3 regions of the Fructilactobacillus sp. YLN 2412 genome follow, and region 3 is predicted to be linked to each of the others. Evidence: riboswitches for the same ligand, from Rfam matches in the RefSeq annotation. Region 3 holds a riboswitch; each other region holds the start of a gene.
What was found. Region 3 has a riboswitch for thiamine pyrophosphate ahead of AC0GLR_RS05935 (TenA family protein). Riboswitches for the same ligand answer to the same signal wherever they lie in the genome.
Positions count from the first base shown of each region.

Region 1 (5,483 bases), 510 kb from region 3:
AGTGTTAATGGCTCGATGCCGGTGACTAATCAGTTATTAAATATTGATAATCACGTTCAGATTAACCGTAATGGGCAATATTATACTCGTCGTGATAATCGCTTTAACGGGCTTGGTTATGCTGTTTCCGATAAGATTAACGGATTGCACTTTGAACAGAATAATGTATTTAAAAACTTGAACTCATTAGTCCAAAAAGAAGCGGGAAGTCAGAAAAATTATTTTGTGGCGAACCAAATCAACCACGTTCAAGTTGAAAAACAGCGTCATGGATATCAATATACGGTTAAAACTACCCCGCAAATGAATGGTATTCAATACTTTGATTCACCAACAACCAGTCCTAATCAATTTTTACGGATTAAGGTTGATGGAAAACCCTTAAAAACTGCTTATCATCAGCTTGGAGCAGAGATTATCAGAGTGGGACGTTATCAAAAAGGTCAGTCATACACGATTACCTTTAATTCAAATCAGAAGGTTAAGCATTTAGATCGTGATTTAGCAGGGTTTGATGAAAATAAATTCAATCAATTTGTAAAAGATACTCAGCCATACAAACTCCAAGTTAAAGATCCACAAAAATTGAAATTTAAGGGTCATCATTTTGTTGGATTTGTCCGAACCACTAAACAACGTCTACAATTATTGATTAGTATTCCTTATGATAAGGGATGGCAGGTTACTGATAACGGAAAACCTGTTAGACTTAAGAAAGTAGTTAACGGTTTAACTGGAATTAAGTTAAAACCTGGAAAACACAAATTAGAATTCACATACCATACTCCTGGATTGTTAGTAGGCATTATTTTAACAGTGCTTGGTATTCTTGGAGTTGTTGGGGAATTAATCTACTTTAGAAGAAAAAACAAAAATAAGGAGAAATAAAATGGGAGTTACAGCTTATTTAGTTCGTCACGGACAAACATATTTAAACCTTTATAACAAAGTTCAAGGTTGGATTGATTCACCTTTGACTGAAAAAGGAATAAATGATGCCAAAGAAGCTGGTCGTCGTTTATCTGTTCTGCCTTTTGACGCCGCTTTTACCAGTGATTCTGGTCGAGCAGTTGAAACTGGACGTCAAATTTTAAAAGAAAATCCGAATGGGATTAATATTATTACCTATCAATACCCAGAATTACGAGAACAATTCCACGGTTATTTTGAAGGCGACAACTTGGAACAAATGTGGCAGTTTGTTGGAGAACAAGTTAAAATCACCAATGAAAAGGGTGTTTTGGAACACTTTGGACTAGAACGAGCTCGTGATCTAATTGCCAAAGCTGATTTATACCATAATGCCGAAGACAATCAACAGTTTTGGACGCGAATCGATCGGGGATTTGACCGTATCCGCGAAAATACTAAAGATGGTGAAATAATTTTGATTGTATCTCATGGAATGACGATTCGTTCGATTGTGGATCGTTATGCTCCTGAACTTGATCAAGGTCAGCCGGCCCAAAATGGAAGTATTACAAAATTAAATATTCTTCCTGATACGATTAAGGTCGAATATTATAATAAATTGGATGATAACATCTAATTTAAACCTAAATTAATGAATCTATGCTAAAATGAAAGCAATCAAATAAGAAGTTGGGGTGCCTTGAGCTGAGATTATACCCATTGAACCTGATATAGTTCGGACTATCGCAGGAAACTTATCTTAATTTATGCATGACAATTTGTCTTTTAAATTAAACAACTTTTTCGAGTTCTCAGCTCAATGCTGAGGACTTTTTATTTTGAATTAAATTAGGAAACAAGGAGTGTGATTGACATGAAAAAACAATTTCCAGAAGCATTAACGATTGCTGGAACTGATTCTGGCGGTGGAGCAGGGATTGAAGCTGACATAAAAACCATGCAGGCTTGTCAAACTTTTAGTACCAATGTAGTGGTAGGAGTAACAGCTCAAAATACATTAGGAGTGCAAGGACAATACCCGTTACCACGAGGAATTGTGAATGAACAGTTTAAATCAATTTTGGCTGATTTTTCGATTAAGGCGGCTAAAACAGGAGCGTTGTTTGATGCAGAACACGTTGCCATGGTGGCAGATAACTTAGCGCAGTATCATTTACAAAATGTAGTAGTTGACCCGGTAATGGTAGCCAAAGGCGGGGCTCATTTATTAACCGAGCAGGGGATCAAAACGCTCAAAGAAAAATTGTTACCACAAGCTGATGTAGTAACGCCTAATTTGCCGGAAGCAGAGATTTTAGCTGATCAAAAAATTAATAACGAGACAGATGTAAAACAGGCTGCTACAAAGATTCAGCAGCTTGGAGTTTTGAATGTGATTATTAAAGGCGGGCATGCACAGGATGCAACCGTTTCTGATTACGTTAAATTAGCAGATGGAACTGATTATTGGCTGACGAGTCCTCGAATTAACACAGAAAGAACTCATGGAACCGGCGATACTTTATCAGCAGCTATGGTAGCTTATTTAGCTCAAGGCGATGATCTTAAAACGGCCATTAATAAAGCACATCATTATTTAGCTGGTATCATTCAACAACCTTTGTATATTGGTCATGGACATGGTCCGTTGAATCATGGTAATTGGAAGGATGAGAATGATGAAATTTAAATCACAGATGCTGCAAGTTTATTTAGTGATTGGAACGCAAAATACTAATAATGATCCCCAACAATTGTTAAAAATTGTCAAAGAAGCACTTGCTGCAGGAGTGACAGCTGTACAGTATCGCGAAAAAGATGGAACAACTTTAACGAAAGCGGAAAAAATTGCTCTAGGACAGCAGTTGCATCACATTACGCAAACAAAGCAAGTTCCGTTATTTGTCGATGATGATTATGAATTAGCTCGTGCAATTGGTGCTGAAGGAATTCATGTTGGTCAAAGTGATAAACGTGCCGACGTGATTCACCAGTTAGCCCCTGATTTGATGATGGGGTTGTCAGTTCATAACTTAGAAGAATTAGAACACAGTCGGTCGTTCTTACCAGTTGTTGATTATCTTGGAGTTGGACCGATTTTTGCAACTTCTAGCAAAATTAATGTGAAAGCGCCAATTGGAATTCAGGGTTTAAACGAAGTAGTGGCACAAACTAACAAACCAGTCGTTGCGATTGGTGGAATTCATGAAAATAATGCAACTGATTTTAAAACTGAAAAAGTTGCAGGGGTTGCTGTGATATCAGCGATTACTAAAAGTTCAGATATTAAAAAGACCGTCCAAATTTTAAAACAGCGAGGAAATTAACATGAAGCAAGATTTTATTCAGCAAATTAGAGCTACAAGTCCGATTGTCTTAAATATTGCTAACTTTATTACTCCTCAACATGTTGCTGATGGAATTAACTATGTGGGAGGTTCTCCGATGATGGTAGCCGATCCGCTTGAAGTTAAAGACTTGGTAAAGCTAGCTAACGCCGTAACTATTAACATTGGATCAACTAATCCAGCTGCACAGCTCTGTGCTTTAAGAGCAGGAGAACAGGCTAATGCTATGCAGATTCCTGTGATCTTAGATCCGGTAGCGGTTGGTGCAACAGCTTTGCGAGAAGAACGAGTGAAACAAATTTTGCAAAATGTACAGATTGATACTATTCGCGGAAATGTTGGTGAGATTGCAGCATTAGCAGGTATAAATTGGCAAAGTCATGGGATTGATGCTGGAAGTGGAGCTGGTGATCCAATTCAAATTTCTAAAACGGCTGCGAAAATATTGCAGACTAAGATTGTGATTTCTGGACCTACTGATATTGTGACAGATGGTATGACTGTTTATCTGATAAAAAACGATGCTCCCATGTTAAAAACAAACGTGGGAATGGGTGATGTTTTAGATGGTATTTTAGGAACCGGTTTGAGCCTTGATAACTCATTAGAAACACTTGCTTATACCACCGGAATTTTACCAGTGGTAGCAGAATTGGCTACTTCGGAGCATAAAAAGCCTGCTACATTTTTGCAACACACATATGATAATTTAGCTAGTTTAGATGATAAAACCTTTTTTAAGCAACTAAAAATTGAAAAAAGATAAAAAAATCCATCTCATTGAGATGGATTTTTTGTAACTTTAAAGTTATTTTTAACTGTTGAATTTAGGCTTAAAAGGGTTAACATATATTTTAGTTGTTTTAAATTTTAAAGAGTTAGAATGATTTTAAAGATGAGGTGAACTATGATGGATCATAAAATGACAGATGATGATTACGCCCAGCTCCCAGTTGCCGAACTAGTGAAGGATTTAGGATCATCAGTTACTGATGGACTAACCAACACCGAAGTTCAGCAAAAGCTGAAAACCGTGGGAAAGAATGTCATTGAAAAGGGACAAAAAGAAAATGGATTCTTGAATTTTATTAAGAATTTCACTTCGTTGATGGCTTGTCTCTTGTGGGTTTCAGGTGTGATTGCGATTTTAGCAGGGACTCCAGAACTTGGGATTGCGATTTGGGCGGTTAACATTATCAACGGGTTGTTTTCTTATTGGGAAGAACATGCCGCCAAAAAAGCCACGGATGCTTTAAGTAAAATGTTACCTACATATGTAAGTGTGATTCGGGATGGGAAAAAGATTCAGGTTGTAGCTGAAGATTTAGTTCCTGGAGATTTAGTCGTTTTGCAAGCAGGAGATGCAATACCAGCTGATGCGCGAGTTTTAAATTCATCATCGTTGCAAGTTGATGAATCAGCTTTAACCGGTGAATCTGTCCCTGTCGATAAATTTGCCAATTATAAACATGGCGATGGCAAATTTGCAATTGATAATATTGTTTTTGCTGGAACGGTGGTTACTAGCGGAACAGCTACGGTTATGGTAGTTGAAACGGGTATGAATACTGAATTTGGTCAAATTGCCAAGTTGACACAAAATCAAAAAGGGACGGTATCTCCTTTAACTAAAGAATTAAATCGACTTACACGTCAGCTTTCTGTACTTGCTTTAGTAATTGGACTTGGATTCTTTGTTTTAGCTATTTTCTTTGTGCATTATCCAATTGCCAAATCATTTATTTTTGCATTAGGAATGATTGTGGCATTTATTCCTGAAGGTCTATTGCCAACAGTAACCTTGTCATTGGCACACGGAACCCAAGTTATGGCTAAAAAACATGCGCTATTGAAAAACTTGGATAGTGTGGAAACTTTGGGTGAAACCAATGTGATTTGTTCTGATAAAACTGGAACATTAACGCAAAATCAGATGACTGTTAATCACATTTGGCTTCCTGATAAGGAATACACGGTTACCGGAATAGGTTATTTTAACAACGGAAAAATTCAATTTAATCAGCAAAATGTTAATTTAAAAGATGAAAAAGATTTGTCACTGTTATTAGACATTGCCCTTTTAAATAATGATACGAAAGTGCAAGGCGGCGAAGAAGGGAAAACCGCACCTAAAATTTTAGGAACACCAACTGAAGCCGGATTAAACATTTTAACGGCAAAAGGCGGGTTGGATTTAGATCAACGCATGCAAGCCACTCCTCG
Region 1 covers NZ_CM183165.1:212,632-218,114, forward strand. The annotation lists gene AC0GLR_RS00850 (YfhO family protein) at 1-888, shown strand, start outside; gene AC0GLR_RS00855 (histidine phosphatase family protein) at 890-1,549, shown strand; TPP riboswitch at 1,594-1,682, shown strand; gene thiD (bifunctional hydroxymethylpyrimidine kinase/phosphomethylpyrimidine kinase) at 1,787-2,602, shown strand; gene thiE (thiamine phosphate synthase) at 2,589-3,239, shown strand; gene thiM (hydroxyethylthiazole kinase) at 3,241-4,026, shown strand; gene AC0GLR_RS00875 (cation-translocating P-type ATPase) at 4,168-5,483, shown strand, end outside.
Region 1: another riboswitch for thiamine pyrophosphate. It lies ahead of thiD (bifunctional hydroxymethylpyrimidine kinase/phosphomethylpyrimidine kinase); the one in region 3 lies ahead of AC0GLR_RS05935 (TenA family protein).

Region 2 (5,483 bases), 220 kb from region 3:
AAATATTATAAACAATTAGTGCTCGTGTTTCAAAATGCAGCAGACCAGTTTTTAGCAGTTACCATGCAAGAAGAATTAATGTTGGCACAGAAAAATGCATTAAGTGATTTTTGGACGAACGAAAAAATCAAACAAGCACTAGCTACCCTAAATTTAGATCATAAAATGGATCAGGTTGTTTATAGTTTGAGCGGCGGACAAAAGAAAAAATTACAAATCCTGTTAATGTTAATTAGAGATCCGCTAATTATGCTACTTGATGAACCATTTTCCGGTTTAGATGTTGCATCTATCAAACAAGTACAAAATCTAATTCAAACTAGTTTTCTAAATCGCGGTCATTCTACCATCGTAATTAGTCACCAAATCTATCAGTTTAATGACTTTTTTAATTATCACGTTAATTTCGCCAATCAAGAATTGCAGTATAAGGAGGACCTGGAATGAATCCAGCATTAAAGTTATTATTAGTTTTCATAATTGCATTTGAAATTTCTTTTTTAACCAACATTTGGCTTAATTTATTTTTAATTGCTGCATCCCTAATTTACCTTTTCTGGCACCGAGTTCATTTTAAAACGATTGCTATTTTTAGTCTGATTGCATTTGTCCCAGCCGTGGGAATCTTTCTCTCCCAACTATATTATGGCAGCCACGGACTTTATATGGGGATGGTCCTTTTTACTCGTCTTTATGCCTATGTCTACTTGGGACTAAGCTTTTCATTAACCACCTACATCGTTAGCTTAGCCCAAGCCCTAGAACAAAATTTTCATGTGCCCGCTAAATTTGTCTACGGCGTTCTCGCAGCTATCAATCTAGTCCCCCGTTTAAAATACGAAATTCAGATTATTCGCGCCAATGGAAATATGCGTGGTGAACAATTAAATCCATGGAAACCAACTTTATATTTTAAAGCGCTCTTAGTTGCCTTACAATGGTCAGGAGACCTGTCACAAGCTATGCAATCTCAAGGTTTTGTTGAAAATCAACCACGTACTTTCATTACCAAAGTCGTCATTAGTAAAAAGGACATGCTAATCTTTATTGGAATTCTAATAATTGTCCAGATTTTAGCATTTTCAATTTAAACGAGGTACAACAATGAATTATAAATATCCAGATCAAGAAGCATATCAATTTGTTTGTAAATCTTTGAAAAATCATGGAATTACCATCAGAACCATCTCACAACTTGCCTATAATTTGCAAAAACAATATAGTAACGTTCCTTCACTAACACAAATAGACGAAATTACTAAAACAGTCTTACACAAACGAGAGGTCTTAGATCATGCGTTAGTGGGTTTAGAGCTCGACACTTTAACTAATCAGCATCAATTACAAGAACCATTAGCTAGCATTATTCGTCATGATCTCGGTGTTTTCGGAGTTGATGAAGTTTTAGCGCTTCCAATTGCGACCGTTTATGGAACCATCGGTATGACTAATTTCAATGAAATTGATCTTAATAAACCAGGAATCATCAGAAAATTAGACCATGATTCTCAACATGTTACTACTTTTATTGATGATTTAGTGGGAGCACTAGTGGCAGCAGTATCTGCTAAACTAGCCCATGCTGATTCATAATTCTCTCCAACAAAAAATGACTTCTGAAAAAATCAGAAGTCATTTTTTTAAATTTATTTTTCAATCAAATGAGTTCGTTCTAACAATTTAGCAATTGCCATGGTCAAAACTCCACTAAAGAGAAAAACAGAAATCAAACTAACCACAAACAATGCTGCAATCATGCCAAAACTGAAACCAGCATAATCATGTTTAATTAGTTCCCAACCAAACGTTACCACCGTTGTTGTAATAACTGATAAAGTCATACCAAACCAGTTGTATTTTTTATAGCCAGTAAAAGCAAAACCTAGTTCAGATCCAAATCCTTGAACTAAACCAGAAATTAAAGTAGCTGCTCCCCAAATACCGCCAAGTAGCATTTCTACGACAGCCCCAAAGAATTCAGCTAATAATCCAGATCCAGGAATGCGAATTATCATTAATGCTAATGGTCCACCCATCGTCCAAAAACCAATCAAAATTGCATTGGTAAATGGAGCTAAGCCTAACGGTGTCAATATAGCAGTTAGTGCAGTATAAATTGGATCCATTACCCAAAATACTAACCCACATACAACTCCTATCAAAGTTACCATAATGATGCTTTTTAAATGCCAACTCTCAAGCCATTTTTTCATGTTTTTCTCCTCTAAAAATATAATTTTCCAAAATAAAAAGTACCCAACCATGAGCTGAGTACTTTAGAAAATCAATTTTATAATTGTGAAAAACACAATCGTTAATTATCTAAATTGGATAAGTTTCCTGCGATAGTTTTGACTATATCAGGTTCAATGGGTTTAATCTCAGCTCGTGGCACCCCAACTTAATATTTTTATAGTTCCATTATAACATACTAACAGAAGATAACAATCTTACTTATCATCTTTATCAAATACTTTACTGCCAATATAATAAACAATCGCAACGATTGCCATTGTAATAAAAGTTGCTCCAATCGTATCTTTAATTATATTTAGATTTTTAATCAAAAGATAGAAAATAACTCCAATAATTAGCGCTGCTAATGCGACCAAATTAAATCCATCATGATACCAAAGTTTACCATTGGCATCAGATAAATCAGCAACCGTGTAATGATTACGGTTCAAAATAAAATAATCAATTATCATAATTGCAATGATAGGTCCTAACAACATGCCAGTATAATCTAAAAAGGCAATAAACGAAGCTAAGAAACTCCCGCTAATCAAAGGAACTAATGTTAATAGCATTGATAAAATCGTAATAATCATCAAAGCATTGTTAAAGCTAACCTTATGAAAAACATTTTTAAATGCTGAAGCTCCTGCTTGAATGTTAACGGCATTGGCAGTCATACTCGTCAAAACAATAACAATCATAGCAATAAAGCCTAAACCTAATTTGTTAGCAATAATACTAGGATCAGAATTATTGGCATCATAAACACCAGAAGTCATTGCAACACTAATCGTGGTACAAATCCCAATTATAGTAAAACTTAGTAAGCCTAACATTGCACCCCAATAAGGAGCACTGATAGCGATATGTTTTTTACGGGTAAATCGAGTAAAATCTGCTCCACCCATAACCCAGCCTAAACTGGCAGCAGCAATCGTATCAACTCCAACTCCAAATGGCATCTTTTCATTAGCAGGCAAACGATAATGAGCTAAATCAGATAATGACACATTTTTGAAAACTACAATTGTTTCTAAAACCACAAAAATAATTACTAAGATAACTCCAATTCGTTCTACTAATTGAACCGAACGTTGACCCGCAATGATACTCAAAACATGTAACACACTCATCACTAAGATTCCGACAATAATCCCAAAGTTACCACCTGGATGACCAAACAATGCCCATCCAAAGAAACTATGGAAAATAAATGCCAAAGAAGTAGCAGCAATAAATGTATTAACTGCTGTCCAACCTAGAAATAATGTGATGTTAATCAATGTAGGAATAATACTCCCACGAATCCCAAATGATCCACGGGAAAGGACCGTGGTCGATGCACCAGTTTCGTAACCAGCATATCCCATCATGCTCAAGAAAATATAAGCAATCAGTCCTCCAACTAAAGTTGCACCAAGTCCGCCTATCAAACCACAAGCGGCAATTACTCCACCAATAAACCACGTTCCATTATTGGCATTAGCACCAAACCAAGTAGCAAACATATCCCAATAAGTCATATTTCGTTCGCTATCCGGGATAGGTTTAAAAGCATATTTACTATTATTCAATATAGTTTCCTCCAAAATATTAACATTTTGTTTCCGTTTTATATCAATAATCGTTTTTTTAAGTATAACAGAATTGTGCACAAGTTAAAAGTTGAAAAATAAACCTAATTTCTAAAGTCAGTTTCAACAATTATTTAGATTAGTAATGTTATAATTAAGCTGCTAAATTGTTTAGCATGTTCTTTGAAAATTACATTAGAAGGAGGTAACTCTCATGACGATTGAAGAACCGTTTTATAAGAGTCAAAGTATCGGGATGGTAAAGATTGGCATTCGAAATGATCGCGGTCAGATTATTGCTAACGTTATTGGTAATGATGTAATCGAGATTAATGATAAAGTTAGTCGTGCTATCGTAACTGGCCCTGACCGATTAGGTCGTTATGCAATTGGTTCCTATGTTTATTTTATTACCAAACGTAAAAATAAATATATTGCTATTTCCAATACCGAAGCTAATCAAAGTGTGACTGAATAAGAAAGTCCTAGAGTACAAGTTAATGTACTCTAGGACTTTTTTAATACTTGCGTTTAAATCCGTTTTTAACTTTTTCCCATTCACTACCAGTATTTTCAGCAACTTTTGTCAATAATTTTTGAAGTTGCAGTCGTTCTGTCTTCGATAATCCAGCTATAACTTGTTGGGCTGAATATTCATTTTCACATGCAATAAAGTTCGCTGCCTGTTCCCCTTTTTGAGTCAAATTAAACTGTTTTTGTCGTTTGTTATTTTCATTAAATTTGCCTACGATTAATTGTTCATCAAGCAGCTTTTGCATGGCACGCGATGCAGTAGTTTTGTCAACTTTTAATAATTCCGTCAATTCTGCCTGAGTGATGCCTGGATTTTCTGCAATTCGATTAACATACTGAAATTTTCCTTTAGTTAAACCAATCGTTTTAAATTCTTTATTAGCAATTGATGATAAACCGTGTTCAATTTCAGTAATTAGTTTTAAAATATCAACTTCTGCCATTTTATTTAATGCTCTTTTCCATTAAATAATCGGTTTGCGGATCATCACCGACCACAAATGTATGTTGACCGATGCGTTCAAACCCTTGAGTTTGGTAAAAGGCAATTGCTTTTGGATTGCCTTCCCACACTCCCAACCAAAGGTTATCTTTCTGTTTTTGTTTAGCAATTGATTCAGCAACTTCAATTAATTTTTTACCTAATCCATGACGTTTAAAAGCTGGCAAAATATAAATTCTTTCTACTTCCAAACTATTACTACTTACATTATCACTTTGTGCCTTATCAACGTTTAGTTTTAAATAACCAGCTAGTTGATGATCAATGTAGCCAAAATAGAAAAATGACTTGGGATTATTTAACTCTTTTGTTAATTTATGATTACTATATGCTTCATCAAGATATTTAGTTAAGTCCGCCTCCGTATTTGCAGCACCAAATGTATCAGCAAAGGTAAGTCGGCTAATTTTTTGTAATTCAGCTAATTGTGCTAATGAAATTTTTTTAATTTCAAGTTGCCCCATATTTATCACCTCTTAGATTCATTTTAATTTAAGTTAGGTTGCAAATGCAACAAAAGTTAAAATATATATAATCGATAAGTTAACCGATATTTAGTTAAATAACAATACTCTAATATATAAAATAATAAAAAAGAGCTCCATAATCATTAGAGATTACGAAACGCTTTTTAT
Region 2 covers NZ_CM183165.1:1,384,709-1,390,191, forward strand. The annotation lists gene AC0GLR_RS06965 (ATP-binding cassette domain-containing protein) at 1-447, shown strand, start outside; gene AC0GLR_RS06970 (energy-coupling factor transporter transmembrane component T family protein) at 444-1,091, shown strand; gene AC0GLR_RS06975 (phosphatidylglycerophosphatase A family protein) at 1,105-1,593, shown strand; gene AC0GLR_RS06980 (ECF transporter S component) at 1,647-2,213, opposite strand; TPP riboswitch at 2,321-2,409, opposite strand; gene AC0GLR_RS06985 (cytosine permease) at 2,451-3,812, opposite strand; gene AC0GLR_RS06990 (hypothetical protein) at 4,027-4,290, shown strand; gene AC0GLR_RS06995 (MarR family winged helix-turn-helix transcriptional regulator) at 4,331-4,789, opposite strand; gene AC0GLR_RS07000 (GNAT family N-acetyltransferase) at 4,791-5,312, opposite strand.
Region 2: another riboswitch for thiamine pyrophosphate. It lies ahead of AC0GLR_RS06980 (ECF transporter S component); the one in region 3 lies ahead of AC0GLR_RS05935 (TenA family protein).

Region 3 (5,483 bases):
AGAAAACCGTTAATTCAGCACGATAATGAGCACTGAAAAGATGTGGGTTATTAATATGTGGAGCAACTTGTCCCATAACTACAAATTCATTTGTAATCAATTTAGTTCCCATGTATTGGGCAAATTGGAACGCATGGTTGACATCAAGACCCATTAACCAAGCAAATGGGAACATAATAATTCCTAAGATGTGTTCTAGAGATAACCAAGGGTTGATTAATCCCAATAATTTACTAATCAAAGCAGCTAAAGCAACAAAAGCAATTACGTTTGCCACAATAATCAAAATTAATTTCCCGGCATTTAAGATTGAATCACCTAAAAATGAGAAGAATGGTTCACGATGTTGTTTTTCTGGTTTGTCTGAAACTGTTTCTTCTGCAACTTGATGATCAGCTTCTTGACTACCGCCTAAATCGCCGACTTCGTAAATCTTATCTTCGGCTTTAGTAACCTTTACAGGATTCAAAATATTAGTAATAACAACCGCATTTAAAATGTTCAGCGGAATGGCCGTTAACACATATTGACCAGGCACCATTTGAGCATAGGCACCCACAATCGCTGCGGTAATACATGACATTGACATCATCGCAATGGTCAAAACTCGTTTACTAGAAATATGTTTTAATTGAACACTTGAAACAGCCATAGCTTCAGTATTACCTAAAAACATCATTTCAACTGCGTAAAATGATTCGAATTTAGGTTGACCAGTTACAAATGCCATTCCTCGACCAATCCACTTAATACAAAATGGCAAGATTCCAAAGTAAGTTAAAATATCAAACAATGGAACAATCATTAAGATTGGTAGTAAAGCTGAAGTAAAGAAGTTCATTTGTTTAACATGAACCCAGTCGGGAAAAGCAAAAGCAATCCCGGTATAAGAGATGTTTACCAGCCATTGGAATCCGCTAGCTGCACCTTTAACAATGTCTCTTCCCCAACTAAAGTTTGTTAGAAAGAACGCAATTACTAAGTTTAAAACTAGAACGATAACAACTGAACGCCAATTAACATTTTTATGATCTTTAGAAAAAAGAAATGCGATTCCTAAAAAGACCAACACTCCAATAATATTAACAATCAGATATGTGTTCATTGATTAAATTCCCCTCTTGTCCTGTAAGTATCAATTAATTTAAATTGTTACTTCATGAAAGGCAACAAGCTGTGTTTTGGCGAAATAACGCTGTCCTGTAATCCTAAAGCAGCTAATACTGTCGATCCGACTTCGCAAACATAAGGTTCTTCCTGGAAGTGATGATTTTGGGCTTTGTTATTATATAACATTGCTGGAAGAATCTTATAAGTTGAAAATCCGTCACGCGATTGAGCATCTCCTACTCGGCTGGAAACCACCATTAATAAATCATCATCATGTAAATTATTCATTAATTTACCAAGATAATTATCAACAACTGATAACTCAGACATAAAATTGTTTACCTGGTTTTTTTCATCAAATTCTTGCAAATCAGGAAGTTGTGCATAAATAAAGCCAGTTTCTACTTTTTCTAATTGATGATCTAATTCCGAAAAAGCTGCTTCATCAGTCCCAATTTGGAAAAGATTACAAAACTCTTGGGCAAACAAATAACTCAAAAAGCGGGAAATAATCACTGTTTCACTGCGTTTAGCAACTTCTTCAAAAACACTGGAAACTCGATAACTCAAAGAACAATCAAACATTTCACGCAAACCAGACAATGGTTTGTTCACGATTGATCGTGTCAATGCCAATCCATAAGTAGCAATTGGTTCATTACTGTCCCCAAAATCAGCATCTGAATAAGCCGCAAATAACCCCAGTTTATGTAACGACGGCAGAGCAAAGTCGGATGAATGCTTTAAAACGTGGGTCAACATAGTGTTCTTATCTGAATTGTGTTGTGCAGATTCCGTATTGGAGCGCAACCCCAATGCAGCTAAATCCACTAAAATTACTCGCTTATAACTCACTTAAAACCCTCCAAAAAGTAATCATCTTATCTTAATAATACCTTAAGAAACTTCTCCTAGCAATAACTCAGCTAAATTGCGTTAAAATTATCTATAAATAAATACGTAAAGGACTGATAATGATGACAAAAAAAGAAAATTTAATTCTCTTAGGCGACTCGATTACCAACGGTTTTGACGGCGAAAAAGACTTAACCCACAACGTTTCTTATTATTTGGCAAAGTTATTACCCAATTTTGAAATTACTAACGCCGGTGTCAATGCCGGTTCAATCTCTGGGAATACCGAGCGAGACTTAACTTATCAAGTTAATACACATAATTTTAAAGATTATCAAGTCGCAACCATTGCATATGGTACCAATGATTTTGCTCACTGTTATGAAACTTTGGAAATAGTTAGCCGAATTTTACAAAAGAATATTACTAAAATTAAACAGGAAAATCCTAATATCCATCTCCTTGGAATTTTACCAACTAATCGTTTTGATGGCGGCATTGACAATCTAAATGTAAGTGGATTAGCTCAATATACTTTTGCCGAACTCTTAGAGATGCTAACAAAAGTTTATCAAAAAAATAATTTACCAATTTTAAATTGGCGAAAAACCGCTCCACATCTCATTGATATTAATAACTATCGGACAGCATTAGGCGATCAGCGATTGCATCCTAATGCATCAACCTATAAAAAAATGGCTCAAGTTATCGCCAATTTTATTATTACTAATCGTTAAAAAAGCCACGATTCTTATGAGAATCGCGACCCTGTTAATTAATTATTAACTTGATCATTACTTTTTAGCACATAATCTCCAGATCCTTCACGCTGAATGACCGCACGATATTGGGTTGTTTCATGATTAGTTTGATTATCTTTATCAACATCTACACTAACTTGATATAAAACTTCTGTTTCCATGTCGCCTGCTGGTTTCAAGCTGGTAATCTTTAACTTTAAATTATCATAATGAGCTTTATCGTCATGATTATGATTAATTAAGTCAGATAATGAATGATAGGCATCCCCATTTTTCCCCTTAGCAAATAAATCGTCAACATTAGCATCATCAAGTGATTTATTATTGTTAGTACCATCATTTACGGCACTCCAAATATCATTTAATAAATTAGTGGAATCTGATTTACTAGCTACGTTAGCAAATTTGTATTTTAATGTTTGATTGTTATTTTTCATTCCAATTGATTTAACATCGCTTTTAACCGTCTTTTTATCAACTGGAACTTTTAAATAACTGGTACTATCGGATTTTATTGGAACATTTTTAACTGTTCCCTTTCCGTCAGGTCCAATCATTCCCACTTGTTTTCCATCGACAAAAATTTGGGAATTAGCTAATCCTTTGGCATTAAAATTAATGATTTTAAGTGGGATGGAAACCGTTTCGTTTTGACCGGCTATCATACTAAACTGTTTATTCGTTTTAATTGGCTGATTATTAAGATTTAAGTTCACAGATGCTGAATGAAAACCGGGCATCATAGCTGGAGCGCGTAAACTATCATTTATACCTGTATTTCCAATGATTTTATCATCAATTTTAACCGGCACTCCAGCATAATTTGACTTAATCAACGGATGGATGGCGGTTGCTTCAATTTTATAATGGGGGAAAATCAAAAAATAGTTCCCACGATGCACAGCTTTAAACCCTTGTTCTGAATCATTATTCAATAGACTTACTTTTAACTGCTTTAACGCGGCAGGATTTTGTTGGAAATAATTGATTAGCGGTTGAATGCTTGCAGAATTAACCGTGACATTTTTATCAGAAACCACTAAGTTATTAAGAATGGTTTTATTCTCATTATTTTCAATTCCTGAAATAAACTGTTTGATTTGGTTTTGTTTTGAATAATATTGTGTTCCATACCAGCCCATACCAGCCAAAATCAGTACTAAAATAATCAAAGTCATCCAGAAGCCTTTATGGGATTTTTTTATTCGGTGTTTGCGTCGCATCTTTTCATCTCCAATACAAGTTGTTTTATTCTACCAAACATCTATTAGTTGTTAAACTCTTGTTTTACCGTTATACTAGCAAAGTATTTAAAACTAAATAGTTTGGGGTGCTGATTTTTTTCAGCTGAGATGATACCCGTTGAACCTGCTCTAGTTAGTACTAGCGAAGGGAAACGTTACATATGATAAAAGTTACTCTATTTTGCTATGTAAATAAATCTTAAGTCCTCAAATTATTGAGGGCTTTTTTCTTGCCCTAGATAATATCTTGGAGGTAATAGTAATGCAAATAGCTTTTTCAAAGCACTTACAGCAACAGGCTAAGCCAATCATGACAAACATCAATCATCATCCGTTTGTGACAGGAATCCGTGACGGTTATGTCCCTAAGGCAGCCTTATTAAAATATGTTCAGCAAGACGAACAGTACCTAAAGGGGTTTATTGCTACCTATCAATCATTAACAGATAATCTTAACGATAACCAAGAAACCCAATTAATGAAAGATACTGAAACTGAAATCGGCCATGAACATTCGCCCCACGAAATGTTTTGTGAAATTGCCGGAGTCAATTATGATGATCAAGCAAATAAACCAATGGGTGCAATTACCAAAGGATATTTAGAGCATATGCAAACAGCAGCCGATTCGGGTTCGCTCTTAAATACCTTAGCAGCTCTGACCGCTTGTCCATGGACTTATACAGTATTAGCGAAGAAAATGATAGCGAAAGGAAAGACCGGAAAAAATAATCCCTTTACAGAATGGATTGAATTTTATGGAAAAACTAATAGTGAAGATATTGATATGTCAAAACATTTCTTTAACCGAATTGACCAACTAGCTAACACAGCAACTAATGCTGAGTTAAGGCAAGCTGAAACTTATTTTTTAGATAGTTGCCAATGGGAATTAAAATTTTGGGAACAAGCATATCCACAAAAATAATAAAGTGCTGATTAGCAGTGAAGGCTAGCTAGTCAGCACTTTATTTAATTTCAATGATTAAAAAGATCCGCCAATGTTTTTTGCTTTAATTCATTTAACATTTGCTTCTCAGTGATGTTTAAAATAGCTTTAATTTGATTCAGCATATATTCAGCTTCTGACTGATGGATAAATGATTCCGGATTAAAGTCATCATACACTTTAAAGAGGGCACTCGATCCCTCAATTGCTTCAAAAACATCATAAAATCGGATTTTATCAGCAGCTTTGGCCAATGCTAAACCACCTTTAGTTCCCTTTTTAGAATCAATCAAATCTGACTTTTTTAACATCCCTACTAATCTTTTAACACTGGGAATCGGAATATTTAAAGTCTGGGAAATTTGTTGAATGGTTAAATATGTCTCTGCTCCCATTTTTGTTTTTAATTCAATGTAAAACAAAATCTCCAATGACTGGGAAAATCCCACAGAATAAGACATAATCTAACCTCTTTCACCATAAATGTACTTTTTATGATTGTACTACAAAAAAGGAATTTATTTATAATTAACTACTTATGATTACAAACGCAAGCTCACTAAT
Region 3 covers NZ_CM183165.1:1,167,577-1,173,059, forward strand. The annotation lists gene AC0GLR_RS05915 (NupC/NupG family nucleoside CNT transporter) at 1-1,105, opposite strand, end outside; gene AC0GLR_RS05920 (phosphopentomutase) at 1,153-1,965, opposite strand; gene AC0GLR_RS05925 (SGNH/GDSL hydrolase family protein) at 2,088-2,702, shown strand; gene AC0GLR_RS05930 (TcaA second domain-containing protein) at 2,741-3,949, opposite strand; TPP riboswitch at 4,043-4,138, shown strand; gene AC0GLR_RS05935 (TenA family protein) at 4,233-4,898, shown strand; gene AC0GLR_RS05940 (Rrf2 family transcriptional regulator) at 4,949-5,380, opposite strand.